Regions from separate parts of the Mesorhizobium sp. WSM4312 genome, predicted to be linked through region 1. Evidence: predicted binding sites of a transcription regulator. Region 1 holds the regulator's gene; each other region holds the start of a gene.
What was found. Region 1 encodes PhoB, which activates phosphate uptake and scavenging genes when phosphate is short. Its sites were predicted from a motif close to TGTCATNNANCTGTCAT; they were not measured.
Positions count from the first base shown of each region.

Region 2: phnC (phosphonate ABC transporter ATP-binding protein) is a predicted target of PhoB. The motif match lies at 1,277-1,293, and genes of this name have one in related genera.
Region 3: CK228_RS14420 (LTA synthase family protein) is a predicted target of PhoB. The motif match lies at 971-987, and genes of this name have one in related genera.
Region 4: CK228_RS14935 (RNA degradosome polyphosphate kinase) is a predicted target of PhoB. The motif match lies at 999-1,015, and genes of this name have one in related genera.

Region 1 is NZ_NSFU01000006.1:243,291-245,490, forward strand. It holds gene CK228_RS11880 (ROK family protein) at 1-230, shown strand, start outside; gene CK228_RS11885 (hypothetical protein) at 320-583, shown strand; gene phoB (phosphate regulon transcriptional regulator PhoB) at 672-1,361, opposite strand; gene phoU (phosphate signaling complex protein PhoU) at 1,381-2,088, opposite strand; gene pstB (phosphate ABC transporter ATP-binding protein PstB) at 2,114-2,200, opposite strand, start outside.
Region 2 is NZ_NSFU01000002.1:386,812-389,011, forward strand. It holds gene CK228_RS05160 (DapH/DapD/GlmU-related protein) at 1-352, shown strand, start outside; gene CK228_RS05165 (DUF1868 domain-containing protein) at 437-1,147, shown strand; gene phnC (phosphonate ABC transporter ATP-binding protein) at 1,372-2,200, shown strand, end outside.
Region 3 is NZ_NSFU01000008.1:17,922-20,121, reverse strand. It holds gene fabD (ACP S-malonyltransferase) at 1-747, opposite strand, end outside; gene CK228_RS14420 (LTA synthase family protein) at 1,026-2,200, shown strand, end outside.
Region 4 is NZ_NSFU01000008.1:105,631-107,830, reverse strand. It holds gene CK228_RS14935 (RNA degradosome polyphosphate kinase) at 1-850, opposite strand, end outside; gene CK228_RS14930 (zinc-finger domain-containing protein) at 1,079-1,324, shown strand; gene CK228_RS14925 (FAD-dependent monooxygenase) at 1,344-2,200, shown strand, end outside.

The sequences.
Region 1 (2,200 bases):
TGGTCGGCGTCAGCGCCGCCGCCTTCGATCTCATCGAGCCGGCATTGCGCGAGGCGATCGCCCAGACCGCCGGTGGCCAGCACTCGGAATCGATCTCGTTCGACACCGAACCGAACGAACTGCCGCTGATTCGCGAAGGTTGCGCCATGCGCGCGCTGACCTTCGTCGACCAGGAGATTTTCGCGCCGGGCGTGCAGGCAAGAACGGGTGCCGGAAAGAACGTTGCCTGACGGTCAGGGCGAAACTCGATCATTCTGAACGACCGCGTTCGGCCCGTTGCGACATCAATTGGCAATGTGTCTGCCTGTATGATCTGCTGATGTCCCGTTCGTTGGTGATCAACTTCAACATAGATCAGGCCGAGTTTTACGGCCTCGTCCATCGTGTTCGCAACTTCGGCGAGGACGTCTACCGCTTCCTGCGAACCAACGGCTGGGGCGAAATTATTATCGGCGAGGTCGACGCGGCCACTACGCAGCTGATCATTCGAGACATCAAACATTCAAAGCTCCAGCGCGTTGCTGTATGGGTCGAAGAGGAGATGAGGCGGCAACATCTGTTGGGAGAAGTCGAAGTCCGCTGATCACCCTCTTCACGGCATTGGCGACGACCTGCTGATTGGAGTTTCGATCTTGGAGCCTCATCCCGATTTTATCGGGATGAGGCAAGCTCTAGTCTTCCCGGATCGCGTAGCCCGCCCCACGAATGGTACGGATGACATCCGGCATGCGACCATTGTTGACCGCCTTGCGCAGCCGGCCGACATGCACGTCCACGGTACGCTCGTCGATGTAGATCGTCTCGCCCCAGACATTGTCGAGCAGCTGGCTGCGCGAGAACACGCGGCCGGGATGGCGCATCATGAATTCGAGTAGGCGGAATTCGGTCGGCCCGAGCCGGATCTCGCTCTTCTTGCGGTAGACCCGGTGCGATTCACGGTCGAGCACGATATCGCCGACCTTGAGCACGCTGGACAGCACTTCCGGCTTGGCGCGGCGCAGCAGCGCCTTGATGCGGGCCATGAATTCCGGCGTCGAGAACGGCTTGACCAGATAGTCGTCGGCGCCGGTGGAAAGCCCGCGTACACGGTCGCTTTCCTCGCCCCGCGCGGTCAGCATGATGATCGGCAGCCGCTCGGTCTCTGGCCGCATTCGCAGTCGCCGGCAGAGCTCGATGCCGGATACCGCCGGCACCATCCAGTCGAGCACGAGCAGGTCGGGCACGTTCTCCTGCAGGCGGATTTCGGCTTCGTCGCCGCGTGTCACCACCTCGACCTGGTAACCCTCCGATTCCAGATTGTAGCGGAGGAGCACGCCGAGCGGCTCCTCATCCTCCACCACCATGATGCGTGGTGCGATCATCGATTGGGTACCCCTGCGCTCAGGCCGCCGGCGCCGACATCGCCGTCTCGTCCTGTTTTGGACGGTTGGCGGGCAGCTGCGTGCCGGTCAGGACATAGTACGCATTCTCGGCGATGTTGGTCACGTGGTCGCCGATGCGTTCGAGATTCTTGGCGCAGAACAACAGATGCGTGCAAGCCGTGATGTTGCGCGGATCTTCCATCATATAGGTCAGCAGTTCGCGGAAGACGGAGGTGTATTTGACGTCGATGCGCTCATCGTCGGCGCGCAGCTTCGCCAGTGCCGCGGCATCGCGCGCCGCATACTCCTCGATGACGCCCTGCACCTGGATCAGCACCAGCTGCGCCATGGCGTCGATGGAATGCGAGAGGTCGCGCGGCGTGGCGCTGAGGCCGACAGTGCCGACGCGCTTGGCGATGTTCTTGGCAAGGTCGCCAATGCGTTCGAGGTCGCCGGCCATGCGGATCGAGCCGACGACATGGCGCAGATCATCGGCCATCGGCTGGCGCTTGGCAATCAGCGTGATGGCGCGGTCGTCGAGTTCGCGCTGGCGCGCATCCATGATGGCGTCGTCGGAGACGACGCGCTGGGCGAGCGCATTGTCGGAGTTCAGCAGCGCCTTGGTGGCGCCGCCGACCATCGAGCCGGCGAGATCGCCCATGTCGCTGATCAGCCTGCTGATCTGTCCGAGATCCTCGTCGAAGGCTGCGACTGTGTGTTCGGCCATGATCCTGGTCCTCGTATGCGTGCGATCAGCCGAAGCGGCCGGTTATGTAGTCTTGCGTGCGCTTCTCGCGGGGCGACGTGAAGATCTTCTCGGTGCGGTCGAATTCGACCAG
Region 2 (2,200 bases), on a different contig from region 1:
CTATTGGGACGACGCCGAGCATGAGAGCGAGTTCTTCGCCCAGCGCCGCGCCAAGCGCGTCACCGTTGGTCACGACACCTGGCTCGGTCATGGTTCGACCGTCCTGCCGGGCGTCACCGTCGGCGATGGCGCGGCGGTTGGCGCCGGGGCGGTTGTCTCGAAGGATGTCGCGCCCTACACCATCGTCGCCGGCGTGCCGGCCAAGCCGATCCGCGAGCGCTTCGACCGCCGCACCGCCGAACGCTACCAGGCGCTTGCCTGGTGGGACTGGGACCACGTGCGGCTGCGCGCTTCGCTCGATGATTTTCGCGAACTGTCGGCGGAGGCCTTCCTGGAGAAATACGAGGGATAGCTCCTCACATCATCGTCATTAAGGGGCTTGTTCATATCCCTGACACAGGACTCGGACAGGACGCCATCTCCCAAGGAGATTGCCATGCTCGACACCGTCAGACCCTCGCTCGCCGGATTCTTTGCCGGCTCCAACCCGACCCCGCCGGCGCATCTCGGCACGCGCTACGACACCTCGGGCAATTTCCTGACCGAGCCCGGCAACACCGTTGTCAGCCATCTCGTCAGCGGCTCGCCCTCCGAGGCCGTGGTGCTTGCGGTGCGCGAGAAGATGCTGGCGATGCCCGACGCCGACCGGCTCGCCTTCACGCCCATTTCCAGCCTGCATATGACGCTGTTCCAGGGCATCATCGAATATCGTCGCCGCTTGCCTTACTGGCCGCAGGACGTACCGCTCGACACCAGCATTGACGCCATGACCCGCCTCTATCTGGAGCGCCTTAAGGGCTTCGAGGGCTTCGGTCCTTTCAACATCAAGGTGATCGAAATCGTGCCCACCGGTCTCACCGTGGCCGGCGCGACCGACGAGGACGTGCGCATCATGCGTCAATGGCGCGATGCGTTGGCGGTGCCGTTCGGCTATCGGCACCCCGATCATGACGCCTACGTCTTCCACATCACCTTTGCCTATCAGATCCAGCGCCTCGCCTCCGATCGCGCCGCCGCGTGGCAGGCTCTGTTCGACGATTGCCTGGCGCTTTTCGCAAGGCAGGCTCCGACAATCGAGATCAAGGCGCCCGCCTTCTGCGCCTTCCGCGACATGAAGCACTTCGAGGAATTGCTGGTGCTCGGCTGATCGCCGACAAGGCGCCAATGCAGTCGCCCGAAAGTGGCCCCGGGAGAACGACATGCATAAAGCCAAATACCTGGAGCGCGTCGCATGAATTCGTTTCAGCGACGCGCTTCGGCCGTCGCGCCTGTGGAGCGTAACAAAACTGACATGCTGGCGACATGGCAGGTTCATGTGGCTGCGTTAGGCGAGTGCCTGACGATCAACAAGGTCGGGACTGGAACCTGCTCATGTCAGCAAGCTCTGCCACGCTCGAAATCCGCGGCGTCAGCCGACGATTTGGCAAGAACACAGCCGTCAGCGACGTCAATATCTCGATCCCGCAAGGTCAGATGGTTGGCGTCATCGGCCGTTCGGGCGCCGGCAAATCGACCCTTCTTCGCATGATCAACCGTCTTGTCGACCCCAGCCAGGGGTCGATTTTTTTTGACGGCGCCGAGGTCTCCCGGCTGCACGGCTCGCCGCTGCGGCGCTGGCAGCGCGATTGCGCCATGATCTTCCAGCAGTTCAACCTGGTGCCGCGCCTCGACGTGCTGACCAACGTCCTACTCGGCAAATTGAACCACCGTTCGACCCTGTCCAACCTTCTCGGCATGTTCTCGCGTGCCGAATGCGCCGAGGCGGTCGCCGCGCTCGAGCGGCTCGACATAGCCCGCACCGCGCTTCAGCCCGCCGGCACCTTGTCTGGCGGACAGCAGCAGCGTGTCGCCATCGCCCGCGCCATGATGCAGCAGCCCAAAGTGATCCTCGCCGACGAGCCGATCGCCTCGCTCGACCCGCTCAACGCCAAGGTGGTGATGGATTCGCTGCAGGACATCAATCTGCGCGAGGGCATCACCGTCGTCACCAACCTGCACACGCTCGACACCGCCCGCGCCTATTGCAACCGCGTTATCGGCATGGCCGCCGGCAAGGTCGTCTTCGACGGCCCGCCGGAAGAGCTCAACCGTGAGGCCGTGCGCCTCGTCTATGGCGCCGACAGCAATGGCGCAGAGATATCGGAGGCCATCACCTCCACCAGCGTTGCCTTCAAGCAGAAGATCGAAGGATCCGCCGGAC
Region 3 (2,200 bases), on a different contig from region 1:
CCGGGCGACCTCGTCGGGGTCGCTGGTCGGGGTCACCGTGACGTTGGACACTACTGGCACCGCCGGCGCATGCTTCGTCACACCGGCGAGCGCGTCGCGCATGACATTGGCCGCCGGCGCCATCAGCGCCGAATGGAAGGGTGCCGAGACCTGCAGCATCAGCGCCCGCTTGGCGCCCTTTTCGGTGCACAGTTTCGCCGCCAGCTCGACCGCGGCCTTGGCGCCGGAAATGACCAGCTGGCCGCCGCCATTGTCGTTGGCGATCTGGCAGACATGGCCGGAGCCTTGCGCGGCCTCGGTGCAAGCCGCTTCGACATCCGCCTGCTCCAGTCCGATGATGGCCGCCATGGCGCCTTCGCCGGCCGGTACCGCTGCCTGCATGGCGTTGCCGCGAATGCGCAGCAACCGGGCCGCATCGGCGACGGAAACGAAACCGGCGGCGGCAAGGGCCGAATATTCGCCCAGCGAATGGCCGGCGACATAGGCGACCTTGTCCTTCAGCGAGAAACCGCGCGCTTCCAGCGCCCTGGTCGCCGCCAGCGAAACCGCCATCAGCGCCGGCTGCGCGTTGGCGGTCAACGTCAAGGTCTCTTCCGGACCTTCCCAGATCAGCTTCGACAGGTTTTCGCCGAGCGCGTCATCGACTTCCTGGAAAACCCTGCGTGCCTCGGGAAAGGTGTCGGCGAGATCCTTGCCCATGCCGACAGCCTGGCTGCCTTGTCCCGGAAAGGTGAATGCGACGGCCATGCGTGGGCTCCCGAAGACTGGTTTTACTTGCCGATAACACGAATTTTCCCTGCCTGTGGCGCAAGGCGGGCCGCCAAGTCAAGCCCGGTTCAACCCGGCCCCAGTTGCGAACCGTAGGCCGAGTGCCTGTTCCGAAAGGGCTTTTTGGCGATCACTCCTGATGAAAACCGCTCACGAATCGTTCGCTGGCTCTTCTTATTTCCGCCACAGGCGCTAGCTTTGCGTGACAATTATATGACAATCGCGTGACTTGGGTTGTCGCCGGGTGGGAAGTTAAAGTGGCAAAGAGTTCAAAACGCGCCAGCAAAGCTGCGCCTCAATTCCTGGAAGACGATCCGTCCACCGGCTATCTGCCCGGCCGGAGATGGCCGGTCGTCCGTTACGGGCTGATAAGCCTCGCGATCTCCGCCATCCTGGTGTTCGCGATCGAATTGATCGTGCGCGGTGACGTTGCCGGCACCGTTTCCTTTTTCCTGCAGCCGCTCAAGCCGGGCTGGACCACCATCGTCGTGTTCGCGCTGATCCTCATCGGTCTCGACGCCGTTCTGGGACGCAGCCATCAGAGCCTGATGATCGTCGCGCCCTTGACGCTGGCGCTAGCCTTTGTCGGCCATCAGAAATCGCATTATCTCGGCGATCCGCTCTACCCGACTGACTTTCTCTACGCTCGCCAGATTTTCGCGCTGCTGCCGCTTCTGGTACGTGACCGGCCGATGACCGCGCTCGCCATGGTCGTCGTCATCATCGCCGGCCTGTCGCTGCTCGTCTATGGCTGGCGGCTGTGGCGCCGCAAGGTTCCAGCGCTCAGCCACAAGGGCCGCCTTGCCCGGCTGACGCTGGCGGTGCCGATGCTCGCCTTCTTCGTCTCGATCATGGACTATGCCACCTTCTCCTGGACCAGGGATCGGCTGCAGATCATCCCGATCATGTGGGACCAGAAGGAAAACTATGCCTCCAACGGCTTTGCGCTCGCCTTCGCGCTCAACGTGCCGATGGCGCATGTCTCGGCTCCGCCGGGCTACACGGACAAGGCAATCGCGGCGATCGACCGCTCGGATGTGACCGTCTCGGTGCCGGCCGAGAAGCCCGACATCATCATCGTCATGAGTGAATCCTTCTGGGATCCGACGAAGCTGCCCGGCGTCAGCATCACGCCCGACCCGATCCCCAATGTGCGGGCGCTGCGCTCGGGCTCGATGTTCTCGCCCGAATTCGGCGGCATGACCGCCAACATCGAGTTCGAGGCGCTGACCGGCTTTTCCAACGCATTCCTGCCAGCCGGCAGCATCCCCTATCAGCAATATGTGCGCACGCCGACGCCTTCGCTCGCAACCTTCCTGAAGAGCCAGGGCTACCGGGCGCGCGCCATCCATCCCGGCACCAACTGGTTCTGGAACCGTGGCGCGGTCTATGCCGATTTCGGCTTCAACGATTTCAAATCCGAAGAGACGCT
Region 4 (2,200 bases), on a different contig from region 1:
TCAGCCTGTCGAACTCGATGCGGATCACCGAGCCGCGGCGGCGGCGCTTCAGCGCCGTCTCGAACAGGCGCACCAGATCTTCCGATTCCTCCTCGACCTCGATATCGCTGTCGCGGATGATGCGGAATGTGCCGGAACCCTTGACCTCATAACCCGGAAACAGCTTGCCGATATAGAGACCGACCGCCTCCTCAAGCGGGATGAAGCGGACATGGTGCTTGCGATCGGGAAGCCGGATGAAGCGCTTCAGCGCCACCGGCAGACGCAAGAGCGCGCTCATCTCCTCGCCATTCTTGCGGTGGCGTAGCTGCAGCGCCATCGAGAAGCCGAGATTGGGAATGAACGGGAACGGATGCGCCGGGTCGATCGACAGCGGGGTAAGCACCGGAAACACCTGGTCCTGGAAATGCTCTTCCAGCCAGACCTTCTCGTCCTTGGTCAGCGCATCGCGCGTGATGCTCTCAATGCCTTCCTTGTTGAGCAGCACGGTAAGCGCCGAAAGGCTCTTCTGCTGGTCTTCCTGCAGCCGCTCGACCTCGCGCAGCAGCTGTTCGAGCTGCTGTTCGGGGGTGCGGCCGTCAGGGCTTTTCAGCGTAATGCCTTCGCGCACCTGGCCGGCGAGGCCGGCGACACGCACCATGAAGAATTCATCGAGATTGGCGGCGGAGATCGACAGGAAGCGGACGCGTTCCAGCAGCGGATGGTGGGTGTTCAGCGATTCCTCGAGAACGCGGCGATTGAATTGCAGCCAGGAAAACTCACGGTTGACGAAGCGATCCGGGTTGCCGCCCTCTGAATTGGCCACCTCGACATTGACGAATTCGCTCTGCACCGGCTTCAGTTCGTTCATTGTCCCTGCCCACAACCGTTCCCTTGGAGCGCCGCCAGACGACGATGAACGCTCAAACATGCCTTCGTGAAGCGTGATCAGTCGCGGAATCGCTTGGCATCCGCGGTCACACGCTTAACCGGCTCAACTTATCCTCTGACAGGGTTTTGCGACAGTTTCATTTCATCGATCTTGCAAAGAGACCTGTTATGATCCAGATGCATGCGAGACTGCGTTAAGGAGACGACGATGGCAGGCGGTTCCATTCCCCATTTCCAGAACGATGCCGGCCATCCGGCGATCGACATCGGGGTCAAGGAATTCATGTGCACGGGCGCCAATCCGCCTTTCGACCACCCGCATGTGTTTCTCGACATGGGCGACGACAATGAAAAAGTCTGCCCCTATTGCTCGACGCTTTACCGCTATTCGCCGAAGCTGAAGGCAACGGAAACGCTGCCGGCAGGCTGCCTTTACATCGACCAGGCCGCCTGATTCTTTCCCGAAGGACCTGATGGACGACCAGCGCTCCCGGCAAGTCGTCATCGCCGGAGCGGGCATCGCCGGGCTGACCGCGGCACTTGCTTTTGCCAAACGCGGCTATCGCGTGCAGGTGTTCGAGCAAGCACCGCGCCTGGAAGCCGTAGGCGCCGGCCTCCAACTTTCTCCCAACGCCACACGCATCCTGCGTGACCTCAGCGTGCTCGACCGGCTGCTGCCGGCGACGGTGCGGCCAGAGGCCGTGGTGCTGAGGGATGCCAGAACGTTACGCCAATTGGCGCGTGTGCCGTTGGGACAATCAGGTGAAAGCCGCTGGGGCGCTCCCTATCTCGTCGCCCATCGCGCCGACCTGCAGAGTGCGCTGATGGCGTGTGTGGCAGAGATGCCTGATGTCCACCTCACGCTCGGGGCGCGCGTCGAAAAAATTGTGACTGGCGGCCATGGTGTCACGGCGACCGTCGAGATCGGCGGCAAAACGGCAGAGGAACAGGGCTCCTTGCTGGTCGGCGCCGATGGCGTCTGGTCGTCGGTGCGCGCGCTTGTCGATGCAAAAAGGATGGCATCGCCAAGAAGCCGTTTTTCGGGAGAGCTGGCCTGGCGCACCACCGTTGCGGCCGACAGCAGCGCCGGACAAGCCTTTGCCTCGATCGGCGCGGCCGATTGCGTCACGACTTTCCTGCATCCGGGTTTCCATATGGTCGCCTATCCCGTCAGCAAGGGCGACGCCTTCAATCTCGTCGCCTTCACCAAAGGCGAGCGCATCGCCGAGGGCTGGTCCGGCCGTGCCGATCCCGGCATCCTATCTGCCGCCATGCGCGGCACCGCGCCAGGACTCGTCAAGCTGGTGGAAATGGCCGACCCATGGTTGAC